DNA from 3 places in the Paenibacillus sp. FSL K6-3182 genome. Region 3 is predicted to be linked to each of the others. Evidence: a T-box and tRNA genes for the amino acid it is inferred to sense, from the RefSeq annotation. Region 3 holds a T-box; the other regions hold tRNA genes.
What was found. The T-box of region 3 lies ahead of MHH56_RS15580 (alanine--tRNA ligase). A T-box ahead of a tRNA ligase gene usually reads a tRNA of that ligase, here a tRNA-Ala.

Region 1: it encodes a tRNA-Ala, which carries the amino acid that the T-box ahead of MHH56_RS15580 (alanine--tRNA ligase) is inferred to sense. The anticodon was not compared.
Region 2: it encodes a tRNA-Ala, which carries the amino acid that the T-box ahead of MHH56_RS15580 (alanine--tRNA ligase) is inferred to sense. The anticodon was not compared.

The regions. Positions count from the first base shown of each region.
Region 1 is NZ_CP150265.1:2,413,998-2,421,423, forward strand. Features, by position in the region: gene MHH56_RS10345 (response regulator transcription factor) at 1-470, shown strand, start outside; gene MHH56_RS10350 (ATP-binding cassette domain-containing protein) at 572-1,498, shown strand; gene MHH56_RS10355 (ABC transporter permease) at 1,509-2,255, shown strand; gene MHH56_RS10360 (AraC family transcriptional regulator) at 2,883-3,734, opposite strand; gene MHH56_RS10365 (glycoside hydrolase family 4) at 3,910-5,298, shown strand; tRNA gene MHH56_RS10370 (tRNA-Ala) at 5,455-5,528, shown strand; gene MHH56_RS10375 (endo-1,4-beta-xylanase) at 6,171-7,426, shown strand, end outside.
Region 2 is NZ_CP150265.1:5,175,898-5,183,323, reverse strand. Features, by position in the region: gene MHH56_RS22940 (lytic transglycosylase domain-containing protein) at 1-399, shown strand, start outside; gene MHH56_RS22935 (alpha/beta-type small acid-soluble spore protein) at 507-725, opposite strand; gene nrdR (transcriptional regulator NrdR) at 869-1,351, shown strand; tRNA gene MHH56_RS22925 (tRNA-Ala) at 1,468-1,544, shown strand; gene MHH56_RS22920 (TetR/AcrR family transcriptional regulator) at 1,949-2,578, shown strand; gene MHH56_RS22915 (ABC transporter permease) at 2,634-4,955, shown strand; gene MHH56_RS22910 (ABC transporter ATP-binding protein) at 4,960-5,718, shown strand; gene MHH56_RS22905 (DUF4265 domain-containing protein) at 5,824-6,303, shown strand; gene MHH56_RS22900 (hypothetical protein) at 6,429-7,010, shown strand; gene MHH56_RS22895 (DUF4303 domain-containing protein) at 7,364-7,426, shown strand, end outside.
Region 3 is NZ_CP150265.1:3,564,896-3,572,321, forward strand. Features, by position in the region: gene MHH56_RS15575 (S-layer homology domain-containing protein) at 201-4,667, shown strand; T-box leader at 5,152-5,395, shown strand; gene MHH56_RS15580 (alanine--tRNA ligase) at 5,505-7,385, shown strand.

The DNA of each region.
Region 1 (7,426 bases), 1.2 Mb from region 3:
AATTAAGCTCTGACACACCAGTTATAGTTCTATCGGCCAAGGACAAATTGGATAATAAATTAAATCTGTTTAAGTTGGGAGCCGCTGATTATGTCACGAAACCGTTTGAGGTGGAGGAATTGCTTGCCCGAGTCCATGTACATGTCAAACGAACCTCCCGAACGGATTCTGCCACTCGCTATCGTCATAAAAATCTACTTTTAGATAGCGGAACGATGAACGCTAGCGTCAATCAAGCAGATTTGAAACTTACAAGACAGGAATACAAGATTCTTGAGCTGCTGCTTAAGAATCCTACCCGAGTGTTTACAAAGCAGGATCTGTATGAGCTTGCATGGGAAGATATATACATAGGTGAGGACAAAACCATTACCGTTCACATTAGCAATATTCGCAATAAAATCAAAAGGGTTGACGAGGAGGCTTATATTGACACCATTTGGGGCATTGGTTTCAGGCTGGCACCATAGGGAGGCCTTAAACCGGCCCTAATCTTCTTTGAACTTTCTTAATCATTTATTGACGATATGTTAGCTTCTTTTTGTTATTTTATTGACAAGGAGGTGTGAATATGGCTGAAGCAATTATTGAAGTAAGTCAATTAACCAAACAATTTAAAGGGAAAACGGCAGTGCGTAAGGTAGAGTTTAAAATAGGTAAAGGTGAAATCTTCGGTTTGATAGGCCAAAATGGAGCGGGAAAATCCACCTTGCTAAAGATGATTGCTGGATTGATATCCCCGACTTCAGGAGAAATTAAATTATTTGATCGTCCAGTGAAGGATAATCACCCTTATTTTGAACGAATAGGCGTACTCATTGAAAATCCAGGGTTATATCCCCATCATACTGCCTATGAAAATTTGGAATTAATCGCGATTTCCTATGGATTGACTAATCGGAAAGAGCATATTAACAAGCTGCTGAAGCTTGTCGGATTGGAAGGTTCGAACAAGACCAAGGTGAAAAATTATTCAATGGGCATGAAGCAAAGGCTTGGAATTGCAGCTGCATTAATTGGAAGCCCAGATGTCTTGATTTTGGATGAACCGATCAACGGTTTGGACCCGCAAGGAATTTCTGAGATTAGAAACATGATTTTGGAATTGAATAAAACGGGAATGACCATCATTATTTCAAGTCACATTTTGGAAGAGTTGTCGAAAGTAGCGACGCAATATGCAATCGTACATCAAGGAGAAATCATCGAACACCATTCAAGGGAGCAACTGCTGCTTCAATGCGAAGATCGTATTGAAATAGAAGTGGATAAAGCAAGCTCGGCTGTTCCCATCTTAGAACAAAAATTGCATATTAATCATTACAAAGTCATTAGTGAGCGTATGGTGTATGTATATGATGCTCATCTTGAGAACCAACATATCATCAAGACCTTAGTTGAAAGCGGCATAACTGTTCATTCGATTATCAAGCATAAACAAAGCCTAGAACAATATTTTTTGGCACGGATAGAAAGTGAGGGTGGGAGCCGTGATTAATATTCTCAAAATGGACTTTCACCGTTTTAAATCAAATAAAATGATTTATATATTACTGTTAATTTTTTTTGCTTTTCAAATATTCGGTATATTTATGTTGGGAAAATACGAGCAGCCCGGAGAAAGTGGGGTTATGTTGATCAGCTCGATGAACGAAAGTCAGTTCATCCAAGTCATGATGTCTCAAATCCCATTGTGGCCGCTGATTTATATTGCTGTATTCGTTGTTTACTTCTATATGAGTGAACATAACTCTGGGTTTTATAAAAATTACATTTCCATGAAGCGTGCGCGGATGTACACTGTTATTTCAAAAATATTAATTGCAGGCCTATTCACTTTGCTTACATTTTTTGTAATGATCGCTGCGGATTTGATCGGAAGATCAATTTTCTTTAACCATGCAATGATTGGAGATGGGGGTTATTTTGCGAAATTGTTGATCGGCCAATTTTTACTTCATTGGGCATTTTCAATTGTAATCTTATGCATCTCCATCATTAGTAGAAGCTTGATTGCTAGTATTGTAGTTGGATTTGTTCTATCGTTGAATGTTTTTGGAATGATTGTAACTGTCTTGGAATCCATCATTGATGACGTTCATTTGTCCTCTTTCTTAATAGTTAATACGATCTTAAGCGCAAGAGATTTTGATAATATAAATGATCTTGTTCATGTAGCTAGCGTGTCGATTGTTTTCATAGTTATATTTTCATTTATAGCCATCAGATATAAGATCAAAGAGGATCTGAAATAAAAAAATGAATACTTGAAGTTAGAATAAGCACGGGGGCTTAGATTAGTTGGCGCTTCGATTCCGCCTAGCTCCACCATACTTTTAATTCAGATACGGACAGAGGTGCAGTTTTTGATTGGGTTGTGGTACTCCACACATGTGGAGTGCGGAAACATGAACAATATTTTATGGGGACGAACTGAGATGTGTTGATGTAAATACGCAAGGACGTTTCGCTGTACGGATAAGGAAATCAAAGAGATCACGTTGATCGATATCCTAGGTACTGAAGCGGACGATATTGTGGATCGGGTACAGCTGAAGATTGAGAAGAGCAAAATATATATTTGTTGAGGCTTAATGTAATGATGAGATAATAAAATTGATCTCGTAAGGAATAATTTCAACATTTTGGCGGCTGAACCAAAAGAGCTGTACATCATTCCAAAAGCAGGATGATCTATAGTGGTTTTTTCAGGGTTAGATGCTGATAAAGGATCCCCATCTTATCAATTTATTGATGATATGCATATAAATTACGCTTGAACCTCAGCGATCGCTATCGGGTCAATGAGAAACAAGTTATTTTCGTGCCTGAGCTGAAACGGGAGACAAAAAGCTGTTAGGGGCATGTCCTCTGACAGCTTTTTACTCGAACTTTGACGGTGCAACGTTATAGTATTTTTTAAAAGATTTCGAAAAGGTATAAGGATCAGGATAACCCAGAAGGTTAGCAATTTGTTGAATCGTATATTTCTTTTCGTTCAAATATTCTCTTGCCCTGTTCATTTTAATCTGGTAAATATATTGTCCCGGAGTAATGCCCAAGGCTTTCTTGAAATAAGTGATAAAGTATTTTTCTGATATGCCTACAAACGCTGCAAGCTCATTTATTTTAATAGATTTGTGCAGATTGTTATTAACGTATTTGAACACTGGCTGCAACACGTCCAAATTGCTCTGTACTTTTCTTGACGTTCTCCCATTCAGAAATGTGCCGGTATATTGGCCTAGTCCGTAGAGTTCAATAATTTTGGCAATAACGGCCGTCAGACAAGCCTTCAAATATAAACGGTTTCCAGGTATGCTTCGTAATAGATTCGATTGCGTAAAGGCTTTGCCGAACAAAATGGCTTCTTCCCGGATCAGCTCTTGCGGTATGACCCCCGAGAGCTGAAAATCGTTTAGAATTCGTTGCTGTTTGCCGATTTCAAAATCGAAATGAATATAAATAAACCGGCACCCCTTATCACTAGCTGCTGCCATATAGGGAACCCCTGGGTAAAAAAAGACCACATCTCCCGGGTTTGCTGTATGTTCAAAACCATCGATAGTAATGGTAACGATTCCCGATTGAACGAACCAAAGATCATAGTCGGTGTGTGCCTTGTGTTCAATCCATTTCGTGTCGTGGGTAAGCTCAAAGAAGGATTTCATTCGAAGCGAGATCAATTCCGACAATTCATTGAGAATCCCCATATCCGGCATATTCTTATCCATTGGCATCCCTCTATATTCCTCAACCAGAAGACATTGCTCATATTATTTTAGTATATCACTGGATGTGTTAATCACAAATATTCGTACTATTTGACATGAAGGTGAAACTATCTCATATTCTACTTTTAAACCATTCTCCTATAATTAGGTTATAACCAGTTAGGAGGACTTGATCATGATGGATTCGAATGTTTCACAACCGAAGGTAGTTATCATTGGGGCTGGGAGTCTTTTCTTTGGGCGGCAGTCAATCTGGCAAATGGTTCACTCTAAACATTTGAATAACGGAACACTTTCTTTAGTAGATACTGACGAAGAAAAACTATCCAAGATGGTAAGGCTCGCCGAAATGGTTGCAAAGGAAAACAATGTATCTCTTAAAGTGGAAGGCTCGACGAATAGGAGACAGGTATTGAAGGGAGCGGATTTCGTCGTTCTCAGCTTTGCTGAGGATACCGTCAAATACCGTGGCATCGATTGCCAGGTTTCTTTAAAATATGGAATTCGGATGTGCTCTGGGGATACCATCGGTCCAGGCGGAATCTTCAGGGCAATGAGAGAGCTGCCAGTTATTATGGAATGCGCTAAAGACATTGAGGAACTTTGTCCCGATTCGTGGGTAATCAATTACATCAATCCATCTACCGTCCATGGGATCGCGTTAAGCCGATATGCGCCGAATCTTAAATCCTTTGCGCTTTGCGACTCCCATCACATGCCGCACAAGAAAGCTTACTACGCGATTCGAGCGGGTATCATTCAGGAACAAAGCGAATTCAATGAGGAGATCGACCAGAGATTTGATTTCCGCGTTGCTGGTGTCAATCATTTCACCTGGCTGCTTAAGGCGGAGTATGACGGAAAGAATGTTATGGCTCCGATTGCCGAGGCATTAAGGAGGTCGGCAGGGACGGAAAACAACGGTGGAGATAGAGGAGCAAAGGCGCTTTATAACGATGCAATCACTTATGAACTTTATAACATTTTCGGGTATATTCCAACATGTACGGCCCATACCAAAGAATATGTCCGGTATTGGCAGGGGCTTGGCAAGAGGGAAGACGTCATCCCGCCTTTATCGATTTGGGAAACGGAAGACCGGTATAAACGGCATGAGGAAATGTGGCGGCAAGTGGATGACTTCATCTCAGGGAAAAATCCTATCGCCGATTATATGAAATCTTTCGGACCCGATCACGCTACGGATATTATCGAAAACATGGTGGGGAATTTGAACAAGCGGTTCTTTATTAATACGCTCAATAACGGTGCTGTGACCAACATGAATAACGACTCGTTCCTTGAGTTGTTAAGCGAAGTAAGCATGGATGGAATCAAACCGCTTCATATGGGTGAAATGCCGAGGGGAATCCGGGGCATGCAGGAGCTGGTGCTGGATACGCACGAACTGACTGCGGAGGCTGTTGTTGAACGGAGCTACACGAAATTGAGAAGAGCGATGATGACCGATCCGCTTGTGAATTCCATACATGATGCGGATTTAATTATTAAAGAGTTGTTGGAAAAGGAAAGGGAGATCATCCCCGAATATTGGTACGAGTAAACTAGTACGGCAAACATAATACCTAAACAATATTTTCAAAACAATAGACTTGAAATAGCTCATGCTGAAATTGCATGAGCTATTTTTGTTAGGTTTAACTCAGTTGGGAGAACACCATTACCAGTTTAACACCCATAAAAGTTAACAACTAAATATGGGGCTATAGTTTAGGGGGGAAATAGGTCGCTGGCAGCGATCAGTCGGCGGTTCGATTCCGCCTAGCTCCACCATACCTTATCATCAGAACGGCAGAGATGCCGTTTTTTTTATTTTATTTTGTGCTTGGATATTTCAAATCCCTAACTGAGAACATTTGAACAGTTTAGGTATGTATGCTGAAATTCAGCAATTATTTTACATAATTACTAAAATGAAATCAAATGCTTGGTTCTTTGTAACGTCACACATGCTGAGTGGACGTGGTACTAGAGGTGTAGCTAACATGCTGACCAGTAACTCTGCCGCAGTTTATCGCTAATACTGAGGCTCTTAGGGAGCTTGGGGTTGTCGATGGTGAAGAGAATCCACTAGAAGCATACACGGAAATTCAAAGTGCGATCGACAATGACCTAAAAATACATGAGCATACGCTCGTCTGGGAAAGCCAATCGATTCCGTGTCTGAACAACGCTAAGATCTCTGCTGAATTATGTTCATTTATGATATATCCTTTTATTTGAATTTAGCTGGTGGTTCATAAGTTCGGATCTAATATCTTCTTTAATTTTTATAGTAGAATCTCTACTTCGTTAGGTGCCGCCCTATTAAAACGCTCATTATAATTGAAGATACGGGAAGGAGAAGTCATTCAACATCAAAATTGAAAGCGCTTTAGGCAACATCAAAATCCATTATAGGGGGAAGGACATCAAATGAGTAGACGCTTCAAACAGCTATTGTTGTCACTGTTAGCCGCTGCACTGTTAGTGCCGCAATTTTGGTATGCTCCAAATGCAAATGCTGCGAGCGCAACGGTACCTGTCATCCTGTACCACGTAATCACCGATAATCCATCCGGAGATTATCAATACAGCACAGCCAACTTCAAAAAACAAATGAAGTATCTGAACGATAACGGCTATACCACCGTATCCGCGGAACAGTACGTCGACATTATCGTGAACGGGGAAACCGCTCCTTCGAAACCGATCCTGCTGACGTTCGACGACGCAACACCGGATTTTATTACAAACGCGCTTCCAGTATTGACGCAGTACAATATGAAAGCGGTATCTTTCGTCATCCAGGACAATATCGGTTCTTGGGGAATGACGCTGAGCCAATTGAACACGCTGAAAAACAACCCGAACATCAGTCTTCAAAACCATACAAAGACGCATGATCAAGCCGTATGGACGACTAGCATCACCAAAGCGACCGCGGCCGCGGAAATCCAATCCGCTAATACGTTCTTGAAAGGAATTACTGGCAAAGATCCGATCCTTCTTGCCTATCCTTACGGCAACTACAACGCGGACGTAAAAGCAGCCGCGACGGAGAACGGAATTAATGTCGGTTTCAAAGCCTGGAGCGGCGATGACGACGCCTTGGCGATGGGACGTATTCTCATTAAGAAAGACGATACTTTAAATACCTTCGCAGCCGCGATCGGCGGACCTACACCTCCCACACCGGAAGCGATCGGGAACATCGTCGTTTCGAACGACTTCGAGAACGGCACGCAAGGATGGTTTAAGCGCGGTACCGAGACGGTAACGGCTTCGACCAATGCCGCTCAGAGCGGAACTGGCAGTCTCTTAGTGCAAGGAAGAACAGACAACTGGAACGGCCCGGGTTTTAACCTCGCCGCCACCGGCAAACTGAACAAGGAATCAGTTTACGAGTTTTCCGCATGGCTTAAACTCAAAGAGGGAACGACCGGCTCCGAGACAATCCAATTCGGCGCTCAACAGACTGGGGCAGCCAACGAGTACCTGAATCCAGGCTCCGCGGCAACGGTAACAGCCGATGCTTGGGTACAAGTCAAAGGCGAGTATACATACGACATGAACGCCAATGCCCTGCAAGTCTACTTACAGAGCAGCAGCAGTAAAACCGCTAGCTTCTACGTCGACGATTTCCAAGTGAAAGTCGTCAAACCGGCCGTTCTAGTCGAGAAATTCGAAAA
Region 2 (7,426 bases), 1.6 Mb from region 3:
GCGATTATTCGCAGTGAAAGCAATTTTCAGACAGGCAAGGAATCGAAGAAGGGTGCACTGGGCTTAATGCAAATTATGCCTGATACGGCTGCATGGGTCGTTCAAAAAGCAGGATTTCAAGCCGTAACGGATGATATGCTTATGAATCGTGCAGACGTTAGCATTGAGGTTGGCGCGTGGTATTTAAGATCTCTTAGTCAACAATTTGATCAAAATAAGATAGCTGCAATTGCTGCATACAACGCAGGTCCAGGAAATGTTCGCAAGTGGCTTGACTCGGGGACTTGGGATGGAACGATCGAATCGGTTAAAGAAATTCCGTTTGGAGAAACTAGACACTATGTGCAGCGAGTCATTTACTATTATAATAAGTATAAGGACCTATATCCGAGTCTTTAATGGATGATCCTTAACGATAACGAAAATAAATGAAGCCTTGGAGGCTCGTCTCTTCATGGACAAGCCCTGCCAAAGCTTCGGTTATTCATACAACTTTTAATGAATCATTATTTGTATTGACCAGCAAGGGATTGCTCGGCAATTTGCACTAGGCGACGGGTAATGTATCCCCCGATGGAGCCTGCGTCTTTTGTAGCCATGTTGCCGTAGTATCCGTCTTGCGGAATTGCGATGCCTAGCTCTTGAGCAACTTCATATTTCATTTGGTCAAGGGCAGCTGTCGCTTGTGGCACTACCAATTGGTTACTGCTGCGGGATGCGCTCATGTATGTTCACCTCCTTGCGGTTGGTAAAAGTATTATGTGCAAAAATCTGAACTTCATTACAGGAATTACATGGAAATTAAAATTTTTTTTCGAAGAGTCCATTTTTGAGGCTCAAGCGACTAAGAAAGGAGGCAATACGCATCATGAAATGCCCATACTGCGACTATGCCGGAACGAAAGTATTAGATTCCAGACCGGCCAACGAAAACAAATCCATTCGTCGCCGCCGTGAATGCGAAAAGTGCAGCCGCCGCTTCACGACATTCGAAATGATTGAAGAGACGCCTCTGATCGTCATCAAAAAAGATGGCAGCCGTGAAGAGTTCAGCCGTGACAAAATATTGCGGGGTCTTATCCGCGCCTGCGAGAAGCGTCCGGTACCAGTGGAGCGCCTAGAGGTAATCGTATCCGAGGTTGAGAAGGAGCTGCGCACAACGGCACATGCCGAGGTTGATAGCAGCGATATTGGTGGAATCGTTATGAACGAGCTTTATCCTGTTGATGAGGTAGCTTATGTCAGGTTCGCATCTGTTTATCGCCAATTCAAGGACATCGATATGTTCATGAAGGAGCTCAATAACTTGCTGTCCAAACACCCGCTCAATGGTATGATAGATAAAGATTGACAGTTTTGACGACCCTGTGCTAAGATCTATCTTGTCGTCATTTGGGGCCTTAGCTCAGCTGGGAGTCCACTTATGGTTGGTTACACTACCATAAAGAACTGCATAAGAATGATCACGGGGAATTAGCTCAGTCTGGGAGAGCGCTTCGCTGGCAGCGAAGAGGTCAGGGGTTCGAGCCCCCTATTCTCCACCAACACTTTAAACTTAAACGGCAGAGATGCCGTTTTTTTTTTTTTTGTATTGATTTGATTTTGTTGCAACACACCAGACATGTGGAATGATTGATGGTACGAAAATGAAAGAATGAAAAGTGACAGATTCAGTAATGTTATTGCCTCGACACATGTGAAGAATTCAGCATAGTGGAGGCGATGAGAGTTCAAATCCCCTCGTCTCCACCAATACCATCAGAGAAGACACCGTGTTAGGTGTCTTTTTTGCGTTGTGTAGAGACGAGACACGGGATCGCTTTTGTCAGGGGTTCAGTCCGTGCCTTATTTAATGAATCTGCTTGACAACATCATAGAATAATATGTTATTCTTTAAAAGAAAGATTTATAGACAGGCAGTCGGTCGGTTTGTTGAGGAGATGTAAAGATGAGAGTTGTAAAAGAAGCTCAGGAACGCAGGAACGAAATCATTGACGCAGCTGATGAGCTTTTCGGCCAGAAGGGCTTTGACGGCACAAGTACAAACGATATTCTCGAAAAGGTCGGCATTGCGCGAGGAACATTATATCATCACTTTAAGTCGAAGGTGGATATTATGGACGCGCTGATTGAGCGGTATAGTGTCCGTCTTTTAGGCACGGCGCAGGAAATTGCAACAGACAATAGCATACCTGTAGTCGAGCGCATTATTCGCGTTGTTATGGCACTGAACTTAAGCGGCGGAAGCAGCAAGGAAATTATGGAGCATATTCACAAGCCGCAGAACGCGCTTATGCATCAGAAAATAGAAAAGGTCATTATCAATGGCGTTACGCCGATACTGACGGGAATCATCCACGAGGGCATCCAGCAGGGACTGTTCCACACGCCATACCCGTATGAATGCATGGAAATGGTCGTGATTTATGCGAATACCGTTTTTGATGATGATATGGTTCAAATGACGAACGAGGAGCGTGCTTCACGCATACAAGCCTTTGTTTTTAATGTAGAAAGGCTGCTTGGTGTCAAAAGCGGAGGCCTTATAGATGTAATGCAGATGTTTGACGGTGGATAGAGGAAGCGACGAATAAATCTGGAAAATCCCTAGGGAAATAATACAGAGGTGACTTATGTTTAGCAGAATAATCCGCAATGACATTTTTAAGAGCAAAGCGATAACGGTGACAACAATGGTATTTGTCGCTGCCTCAGCTATGCTTGTTTCACTCGCGGCGATACTCGTTGTCAATCTCTCTGGCGCGCTGGATACGCTAATGACACAAGCTAAAACTCCACATTTTATGCAGATGCATTCGGGTGAGATTGATACTGCGAGGCTTACGGCTTTTGCGGAACAAAACAGCAGCGTCGATGAATTTCAAGTGGCGGAATTTCTGAACATTGACGGAGCGGAGATTATATTGGGCGATAATTCGCTTGCGAACAGCGTTCAGGACAACGGTTTAAGCGTACAGAGCGGAAAATTCGATTATCTTCTAGATCTGGACGGGAACGTCATCAACGTATCTGACGGTGAGATTTATGTTCCGGTAAGCTATTTGAAGGATAACACTGCAAAGATTAGTGACAAGGCCGTAATAAGTGGAAAAGAATTTACCGTTAAGGGATTTCTCCGCGATTCGACAATGAATTCTTCGCTTTCCGCATCAAAGCGATTTCTTGTAAGCAGCAATGACTATGCGGAAATAAAAAGCCTTGGAAACATAGAGTATCTGATTGAATTCAGATTAAAGGATATGTCGGCGTTAGGCGCATTTGAAACGGCATATGCCTCCGCAGGACTTGAAATGAACGGGCCAACGGTTACATATTCGCTTTTTAAAATGATGAATGCCATTTCCGACGGGATGATGATTGGGGTTATCCTTCTGGTAAGCCTGCTTGTCGTGGTCGTCGCATTCATGTGCATACGCTTTACGCTCCTTGCAAAAATCGAAGACGATTATCGCGAGATTGGTGTTATGAAAGCTATAGGGCTGCGTGTCTCGGACATCAAGAAGATTTATCTAGCGAAATACATGGCAATTGCGGCGGCAGGCTCTATTCTCGGTTTTGTTCTTTCATTTGTTTTCAAAGGCATGCTTCTTGAAAATATACGGCTTTATATGGGGGAAAGTAAAAATTCTTCTTTTGCCGTGGTTTTAGGAATTATCGGTATATTGTTAGTATTCCTTGCCATTATGGCCTATGTTAACGGAGTGCTGAAACGCTTTCGGAAAATTTCAGCCGCGGAAGCCATACGCTTTGGCACTTCCCAGGACAAAAACAGGGGTGCTAAGCGTTTTACCCTGAGCGGAAGCAGACTGTTTAACACGACGAATATTTTTCTCGGTATCAAAGATGTTCTCTCAAGGAAAAGACTATACGCCACAATGCTAGCTGTGCTGGTGATTTCGGCATTTATCATGATTGTTCCGCAGAACCTGTACAACACGATTTCCTCAAAAAGCTTCATCAGTTATATGGGGATTGGAAACTACGATCTGCGCATACAGACCAACAATATCGATAATATCTCTGGAATAGTCACTGAAATCGTTGAGACGATGAAAAGCGATCAAGCCATATCAAAGGTTGGCGTTCTTACAACAAAAACATTCAAGGCAAAAACGGAAAACGAATCAGAGGAAAATATTAAAATTGAGCTTGGCGACCATTCGATATTTCCTATCGTATATTCTAAGGGCAAAGCACCCGCAGCAAATGATGAAATTGCATTTTCGACTATATATGCCGATGAGATGAGCAAAAAGGTTGGCGATGTCATAACGCTGGTGATTGAGGGACTGGAGAAAGATCTCACGGTTAGCGGAATCTATTCCGACATTACCAACGGTGGCAAAACCGCCAAGGCTGTATTTGCCGACAATTCAGCGGGCATTATGTGGAGCATTGTCAGCGCTGAACTTTCGGATAAATCCCTTGTTGACGTGAAGGTTGCGGAATATGCGGACAAGTTTGATTTTGCAAAGACTTCAGACATTGATGAATTTGTTACACAGACCCTTGGCTCTACAATAAGCTCCGTCGAAATGGCCTCCTACGCCGCCGTCGTCGTTGCGTTAGTTATAACGGTACTAGTTACATTGTTATTTATGAAAATGCTTGTGGCAAAGGACCGATATTCGATTGCCGTACTGAAAGCATTCGGTTTTACAAACTCGGATATTAAGGCGCAGTATGTTTCGCGTACGGTATTCGTTCTGATTGTCGGAATTGTTCTCGGCACGCTTCTGGCAAACACTCTCGGAGAGATGCTTGCGGGTTTAATTATTTCGTCGTTAGGAGCGTCCACGTTTAATTTTGCAGTAAATCCTCTTTCGGCGTATCTGTTTAGTCCGCTAATGATGATTTGCGCGGTACTTATCGCAACAATGATCGGCACATCGGGCGCGGGACAAATAAAAATATCCGAAAATATAAAGGAGTAGACATATGACTAAGATTATTATCGGTGATCATATAGTAAAGTCTTTCGGCGAGGGCGATGAACAGCGTAATGTTCTTGATGAAGTGTCCGTTGAAATAAACGAGGGCGAGTTCGTTTCGGTTATGGGACCTTCTGGCTCGGGAAAATCGACGTTATTGTTTGCATTGAGCGGAATGGACAAAGTTGACAGTGGAAAGGTCGTTTTTGACAGCAGGGAATTATCGGCGGCCTCTGAGAATGAGCTTTCAGATATACGTAGAACAAAAATGGGATTTGTTTTTCAACAGCCGACTATGCTAAAAAATCTAAATATCCTTGACAACATCATTCTTCCATCAATGCGCGACAACAGAAAAAACGCCGAAAAAATATCAGAGAAGGCAAGAGTGCTTATGAAAAGGGTGGGCATTGCGGAGCTTGAAAAGCGAGATGTTACACAGGTTTCGGGCGGTCAGCTTCAACGTGCGGGAATATGCCGCTCACTTATGAACAGCCCAAAAATCATTTTCGGAGATGAGCCGACGGGTGCGCTCAACTCAAAATCTGCGGAGCAGATTATGGATATATTTTCTGAAATTAACGCAGACGGCACTGCGGTTATGCTTGTAACTCACGATGCAAAGGTTGCGGCGAGGACAGAGCGCATTATGTTTATGCGAGACGGAAAAATCGTAAGCGAACTAAACTTTCCAAAGTTTGACGGGACAGATATGGATGGCAGGGTCGATAAAGTATTGGTGAAAATGTGGGAAATAGGAATATGATTTGATTAAAAATAAATGATCTAACCGGAATCAAATATACAAACGACTCAAGGAGGTCCGTTATGTTAGCGGAATTTATCCTAAGAGGTAGATGAGGAGCATCATATGGAAGATAAATTAACATTGATTAAGGTTATTGCTGACACAAATTCACAAGGAACTGTTTTAGAAGAGCTTCCTGCAGAATACCTAAGCGATCAAAAATTCAAATTATGTGCATCACCAGGGCTAGCTCTAGGCCTTGCGAAAGGAGATACAATAAAACTCCATCCGAGCGGAGATTTTGAATTAATAAAACATGGTGGAAATTTCTGCATTCAAATTTACAACGAACAGCCTATCAAAGAAAAGATAAAAGCAGCTGAATCTATAGTCAAGCGAGAGCTTTCGGGTTCTTTAGATGGATTTCATAATGGTTCACTTGCCTTCACCGCTCCCATCAGCAATGGATTTCATGCCACCAATAATGTTTTCAATAAAATTAGAAATTTATTGGATTCTGAATACTATTACTCTAATATTTACAAAAATCCATATAATTTTGAAGATGAAGAGTTAGTTAGTTGGGCTAGAGATCTGGATTAATTGGTTCGACAGATTGCAGATATCACCAATGCATTACATTTTGATATTCATTCTGACGGATGGATCAAAAAAAATGATGCGTGACCATAATATACCCAAAAGCTCAAGAAGTACAGGAGGCAGATATGGTAGATGAAAGGCATCTTGTTTATTTCAAAGAACTCTTAGAAGGAAATTCTGAAATCTCTTTTAGGGCATATCTTTCAAATAATGAAGATTCTTTACGCAAGCAATTTTCTCCAGCAAGATTTGCAAGACTAAAGTTTAAGTCAATTGATGAAATAATAAAGATTCTTGACGAAGAAAAAATATCCTACATCATCAATGATCAGGCTATAAGAAACGAAAATTATTTGGCGACATTTCATCCGGATGCATGGAATGAAAAAGGCAGGCTCAAGGAAGGATTCAAAGACACCATATTCAATGGAATTGTTCACGATTTTAAAACTAAGGGCGAAGATGCAGTCTTAACCCTCCATAAATACATCGAATATCCTAAAAACATCAATAACAAAAAAAGTATAGAAAAACTCGAAGACATCGAATTATTCGCCGAAACGGAATTATGCCTAGGAAATAAAAATCTTGGCCTTTTTTTATTGAAGGCACTAGCATCTATTGAGCGTCAGTTTTCCGATGTGGATGATATTGTCCTTAGAGCAAAAGAAGCTGTCATTAAGCAACAATCATCGAAAGGAAACTAAGTAACTTCGTATATAAGCACTCAAGGGTAGAATCCAGATTCTGCTAACGACTTGCATACTGCGACATCAACTCTATTACTTTACTCTTCCTTTTAACAGGTTCATGAATTTTAATCGATATTTGTAATCACATTGAATAAACGTACTACACGGCATCAGCGGCCATAGCTATGACGCGCTGGGCCTGCTTGCTGGAGTGATTCACGGCTTTCATCTTTCCGAGTATCTCTACGAGCCCGACGGCTTCGTCCTCTGGCCAAGCTGGAATCAGAATGGAAGGCCGCTACCGAAGAGCAGCGCAGGAAATACCCAAGACCTTTGCTAGGCAGAGACATATTCTTATGAGGTGAAAAATGCTAGAAAATATCGATCTTGTGAAATTAATTAGAGACTCAGCTCAAAACTCCTTTTCCGAA
Region 3 (7,426 bases):
CTTATCTATTTTTCTATGGCTAACACGTCTCATACTATTAACTGTGAGGAGGCCTCTTGGTTAAGAATGAGTGCCCGGGAATGCCGAGTACTCAAGTTAGCAGTACGAAAAACCGAATATATCATCTCATACGAGGAAATGAGGATGAGGAAATGCAGTCAAGCCGAAGGAATCAACAAAGATGTTCGTTATTGTTATCGTTGGTCTTATTTTTTTCTATCATATTTTCTGTTCATCCATCGATAACGTACGCAGACGGCACATCAAATGCAGAAGAAATCACGCAACAAGCACCGGATAACTTACTACCGGAAACAGTGCCTGGTTCTGAAGTGGTTTCGGATCCTGAAACTGTCCCAGATGCCAACCTCGAAGAGCCATTCGCTATGCAGCAGCCAGGAATGGATGCAGCACCAATGGCTTTAGCTAGCGTCCGAGAGAACTATGCGTTGAAGAAGGATGTGAAAGTATCCGGCAATGAAGTTCCGGACGGACTTTTTCCTAAATATGCCGTCGATGGAGACTCGTCAACACGCTGGTCTTCCGATAAATACGACGATCAGTGGTTTGAAGTAGATTTAGGCGAAAAGAAGGAGATCGGTCAAGTTATCATTCGTTGGCAGACGCCAGCTACATCCTACCGCGTGCTGACCTCAGTCTATGGTGATAATTGGGAGAACATTACGCTTGAGAATGATGGCATTATTAATTGCCAAGGTGGAACGGAAGTCCTAAATTTCCTTTCACGAGAAGCAAGATACGTCAAGTTTGTAGGGGTTGAGCGGAAACCGGCTGATGGCATTCTGTATGGGTACTCATTCTATGAGTTCGAGGTATACAGGGAAGATCCACTAGAGAAAATCATCAAAGGGATTCACGGCATTGAACCGATCAGTCAAGGACAGACCGAGTTCCCATTCCCGGCTGTACCAGAAGGTTATCAAATCTCCATCTACGGATCGGATGCGCTGCCTGTCATTGACAAGGAAGGCGTCATTCACCCCCCATTGGTGGATAAAAAGGTTCATGTGATGCTGCAAGTACAAAGCATGGAGGACCCAACGCAGAAAGCGATAACGCCGTCTTTCGAAGTTACGGTCACAGGATTAAATCAACAGATCGAAGGGCTGAATGAGGAACCGAAAGTAATTCCGTCCCTGCAAGAATGGATTGGGAGAACAGATCAATATACATTATCGTCTGCAGCGAAGATTGTCTATAATGACCCGTCGTTAGCCAAATCAGCAGCTATCGTCCAAGAAGATATGAAAGCGATTACGGGACGGGAATTGACTGTTACCCAAGGGACACCATCCATCGGAGATCTGTACTTGTCCTTAAATCCGACGGATAAGGTCTTAGGTCAAGAAGGTTACATACTCGATATCGGTGATTATGTAGCCATTATGGCGCCGACGGTAAAGGGTGTCTTCAGCGGAACGCGTTCCGTGCTGCAAATTCTGAAGCAGGATGAAGGTCATGACCAGATTCCGAAGGGGCAGTCCCGCGACTATCCGAAATACGAGACACGCGGATTTATGATCGACGTGGCTCGCAAATTCTATACGATTGATTTCTTGCGGGATTACGTGAAGATGATGGCTTGGTATAAGATGACGGATTTGCAAATCCATTTGAATGATGATATAGGTAATCGCGGTACGTTTCGGTTAGAAAGCGAGAGGTATCCGAATTTATCAAGTATAGATGGCTTTTATACGAAAGAAGAGTTCCGCGATTTGCAGCGGTTAGGTCAAGATTATGGTATTAATATTATACCTGAAATCGATACGCCGGGGCATTCGCGTGTTTTTACGACATTAGATCCTTCTCTGGGGACTGATTCGCATCTCGACGTCTCAAAACCCGAGACCGTCGAATTTGTCAAGAATTTGTGGAGTGAATATCTTGATGGCTGGAAAGGCGGAGACCCTACATTTCTCGGTCCTGATGTTCAAATTGGAACCGATGAATACAAAGGAAACACGGAAGATTTCAGAAAATATATGGATACCATGATCAAATTCATCAATAGTAAAGGGAAACATCCTTTGTTGTGGGGCGGATTGCAAGAGTACGCCGGTAAGACACCGATCAGCAATGAAGCGACCATGGCGATCTGGCATTTACCGTATGGAGGACCGCAGCAAGCAATCGATCTTGGTTATAACATCATTAACATCAATAATAGCTATTTATATCTCGTACCCCGACTTTATGCCGATTATTTAAATACGTCACTCTTATATCAGGAATGGGAGCCTGTAAAATGGTACGGTGCGACGCTGCCTTTCGGCCATCCGCAATTAAAAGGCGGCATGTTCGCACTTTGGAACGATATTTCGTATGAAGCGGGGCTATCGATGGATGATACCCATGTCCGCTTGCTCCCTGCCATGCAGGTCCTTTCCGAGAAAATGTGGCACGGCGCGAGAAGCGATGTAGACTACGACACCTTTGTGAAGACGGCCGCGAAGATGGGCGATGCGCCGAATACCCACCTTTCCTATGATGTGAAAGTCAAAAATACGGAAGGAAGCGTCCTTGATTATTCGTTCGAAAACAATTTCATCGACGCATCCGGTAACGGATACAATGCAAGAAGCAATAACGTCGATTTTGTCAAAGGAAAATATGGGCAAGGCGCCCACTTCAACGGCGGTACTAGTTATTTGAATACACCGCTCAACAGCTTAAACTTTGGTTGGACCGTCTCTATGTGGATTAACCCGGATGCGGACAATCCGGACGATACCGTATTAATGGAATCGCCTGCGGGAACGGTAAAATTAAAGCAACACGGCACCAAGGGTAAATTAGGATTCTCTAAAGAAGGATATGATAGCGCATTCAATTACAAAGTGCCGGCTGGCCAATGGACTCATCTTCTCATCACGGGGGACAGCAATGGCGTCTCGCTCTATGTGAACGGGAATGAATACGTCGAGAAGCTGGCGCAGCCAGTGCAGCGCATTCAGACGCTTGTCCTGCCTGTCGCGAAAATCGGCGGCACAACCAACGCGTTTAAAGGAACAATCGATAACCTACAAGTCTATAATCGCTTCATTCCGCTGCTCGATGTGAACAACTATGCGCTGCATCAAGGAACCGATGCCTCGGGATTAGAGGCGGCATGGGTACCTTCAAGCCAAGCCGTCGATGGAAATATGATCACGCGCTGGGCGAGTACGTACAAAGACGATTCGTGGTTCACCGTTGACTTGGACAAAACGCAAAATATTAGCAAGGTCGTCATCGGATGGGAGACGGCCGCGAAACGGTTCAAGATTCTCTATTCCACTGATAACGTAACATGGAAAAACGTGATGGCAGATGATCGAATTCTTACGGCCAGCGATAAACGAGAGACGAGTACGGTGGAATTCGCTCCGAAGAAGGCCAGATACGTGAAATTCCAAGGAATTGAGCGAATGCCGGTCTATGGCGAATACTACGGATATTCCATCTATGAGTTCGAAGTGTACGGCGATGATCTAATGGAACCCTACAAAGAATTAATTGATGCTGCCGAGAAATTGATTAATTTGAACAAAGGGAACGAGGAGCTTCGCAAACAATTGATGTTCCTGTTGGATCGATACCCGTATCATTTCGAGACAGTAGTGGATACGCTGCGCGATCTGAACGCGAGGTTGAAGGATTCTATCGATAAACCGGAACCGAAACCTCCAATCGACACTGATAATCCTAGACCTGGCGTGAAGGAAGGCGAAGCGACGATCAAAGCCGGCGAAGCGGGAACGGTCAGCTTAGGCAAGCAGATCACCGTCTCTGTTCCGGTAGGCGCAGCGAAAGAAACGATGATGCTGCATCTGAAGAAAATCGACAAATCCGCTGACTTGCTGACGCAGCAGCCGAATGCAATAAGTCCGGTGTTCGAATTGTCAAAGGATGTGAAGGGCGGCTTCGATAAGCCGATTCAGATCAGCTTGACGTTTGATGTGAGTAAGCTTGGCAAAGATCAACAAGCATCTGTGTTCCAATATGATAAAGCAACAGCGCGTTGGGTGGAACTCAAAGGCACGGTAACGGGCAGTACGATTCAAGCGGATACGCATAATGTCGGTATATTCGCCGTCTTTGCCGTCAATCGTAAGTCGACCGAGCCGAAGCCGGCCTTCAAAGACATCGCAGGCCACTGGGCTGCCAATGATATTCAAGCAGCCGTGCAGCGAGGAATGACGAACGGATATCCGGACGGAACATTCAGACCGGATCAGTCCGTGACACGCGCGGAATTCACGGTATGGCTCGCGAAGGCGATGCAGCTAAGCGGCGAAAGCCGTACGAAGGCGTTCGTAGATCAAGCCTCGATCCCGATATGGGCGAGTGAGGCCGTGGCGCAAGCTGTAGAGCTCGGACTCATTCAAGGCTATGCAGATCAACGGTTCATGCCGAATCAGCCGATCAGTCGCGCAGAGATGGTGACGATGGTCGCGAGAGCATTGAAGCTGTCTAACGACGCAAGCGCAAGAACGAGCTTCGCAGATGACAAGCAAATCCCGGCATGGGCGATCGGAGCCATTGATGCAGCTGTGCAGCAAGGCTGGATTCAAGGGCGTGGCAGCAATCAATTTGCGCCGAATGCATCGACAACACGCGCCGAATCGATCACTGTCTTATTGAAAGCATTCCCAAAGGCATGAATAAAGAAGACGCTCATCATCACCAAGAGATGTTGAGCGTCTTTCTCATTCATTAAAGCGGGCGAAGCGCGACTTATGGCGTCTCCTTCAAATGCTCGATCATATCAAGCCAAGTGTATTATTTCCCAAAAATTATACTTCATATTAAACTCTATATGTCGGACGACAAGAACATATATACAACTGAAGTCTCCTAAACAGCGGCTTTTTTATTTTTTGTATAGAAGTTCTTGTCGTGAGCTCAAGTCAAGAACTTCTATACAAAGCCGTATTGGACAAGAACCCCCGTAATCCCCAGCAATACACGCTTTATTAAACGTGGAATTGAGGTTGAGGAGAATTATAATTTGGCTAAAGTCAGAGGATGCGAAGCAACCGAATTGCCAAAGCTGATGGTAGAATCGACAGACTTATACCTTATAAAAAATAGTGGAATTAATTGACAGAGCAAGTTGAGTGTGATAGCATTGCTTTAACTTAAAACGAAAAGGCTATGATGAGAAATAGTAGCTATTAGGGATCTCACAGAGAGAAGATGGTTGGTGCGAATCTTCATTGATCTAATAGTGAAGCAGTCTCGGAGCTGTGAACCGAACAGAGGAATCTTAGTAGGCTTCAACGGAGTTCCACCGTTATTCAGGAAACAATATCGGAGATATCCCGTATTGATAGAGTGCAGAGAAATCTGAAATTAGGTGGTAACACGGACATAATAGTTCGCCCTAAGTTGACAAGAAATATGTCAGCTTAGGGCTTTTTTGTTTTATTTCTTCTCGTTCGAATATTTGCAAAATAATTTTCTGAGAATAATTAATAATTGAAATGGAGGTATTGATCATGGTGAAAATGACACCAGATGAGTTAAGAAAATCATATATTGATTTTATGAAAGGAATAGGGGCTAGCCAAGTGCCCTCTTCTAGCTTGTTACCAGAAAATGATCCCTCAACGTTGTTTACAGGAAGTGGAATGCAACCTATGGTTCCTTATTTATTGGGGGAAAAGCATCCGATAGGTAATGAGATTGCTAATATTCAGAAGTGTTTAAGGACAGTGGATATTGATGAAGTAGGAGATACGTCGCATCTGACATTTTTTGAAATGATAGGTCGATGGGAGTTTAAAGCAAATGAAAATAACTATAAGAAAAAGCAAATCGATGCCATTTGGAATTGGCATATTATCGAATTAGGAATTGATCCTGGCAGGCTGTATATCAGTGCTTTTATAGGAAGTGATGATTTGAATATACAGAAAGATACGGAAGCCATTCAAATCTGGTCAGAAAAATTTAAATCAGTTGGTATAGAACCTATCATTGAAGATGATCCCTATCAATATGGGGCATCTAGAGGTGGAAAAATATTCTTATACGATGAAAAAGAAAATTGGTGGAGTCGATCCGGAAGTCCATTGGATATGCCTGTTGGTGAACCGGGTGGGCCTGATAGTGAAATGTTCTATGATCTTGAACCAGGCGGTGATTCACTGGATCATCCTGCTTCTGTAAGCGAGAGGTTTTTAGAAATTGGGAACAACGTATTTATGTGTTACAAAAAAGAAGACACAGGATTTGTAAAAATGAAAAATCCAAATATTGATTATGGAGGCGGATTAGAAAGGGTTGCAACAGCCCTTAATGGTGACAAGGATATTTATAATACGGCTTTCTTCCTTAATCCCAAGAAAAAATTGATGGAGTTAAGTGGTAAACAATATACTGACGATTTAAAGTCGTTTAGAATCATACTTGATCATGTGAGAGCGGCTACTTTTCTAATTAATGATGGTGCGGAGCCAGCTAATAGTGATGCAGGGTATATAACAAGAAGGTTATTAAGAAGGGCGATTCGTGCAGGTAAAAAAATAGGTATACAAGGAAGTTTTGTGGGTGAGTTGTCTGAAGTTTATATAGATGAAGCAACATCTTATGAAGATTTGATCGGTAATAAAAAGAAAGTTATCGAAATAGTAAATAAGGAAGAAAATCTTTTCTATAGAACTTTACAGCAAGGAGAATTTGAAATACAAAAACATCTTAAAAATAAGGGTAAAGTTACAGGTGCAGATGCCTTTTATTTTTACGAAACATATGGGTTTCCCTTGGAGTTGACGGAAGAGTTTCTAACTGAAAGTGGATATAGCATGGAGGACAAGGCGTCTTATATAGAGGCGGCAAAGAAACATGCTGAAAAGAGCAGAACTGCTTCTGCGGGTAAATTTAAAGGTGGATTAGCTGAACATTCAACAGAAACAACAGCGCTGCACACGGTATCTCATTTATTACTTGCTGGTTTAAGGGAAGTTTTAGGTGATCATGTTCATCAACAAGGAAGTAATATTACTTCAGAACGATTACGGTTTGACTTCAACCATGATGAAAAACTTACGCCAGAGCAAATAGCTGAGGTGGAAAAGTATGTGAATGATGCGATTTCATCAAAAGCAGTTACCTATATTTCAGAGCTGCCTAAAATTGAAGCGAAAGAAAGTAATGTTGAAGGGAATTTTTGGGATAAATATCCGGATATCGTTAAGGTGTATACAATCAAAGATAATGAAGGGAAAGTTTGGAGTAGAGAAGTATGTGGAGGACCTCATGTAGATGATACAACAAACTTAGGAAAGTTCAGTATTAAAAAAGAACAATCTTCTGCTGCTGGAGTTAGAAGGATTAAAGGAGTAATTAATAAAAATTTCCAGAACGCGGAACAATAGCTGATGTTTTAGGATTGCCATTTGTAACAACGTTATGAGTT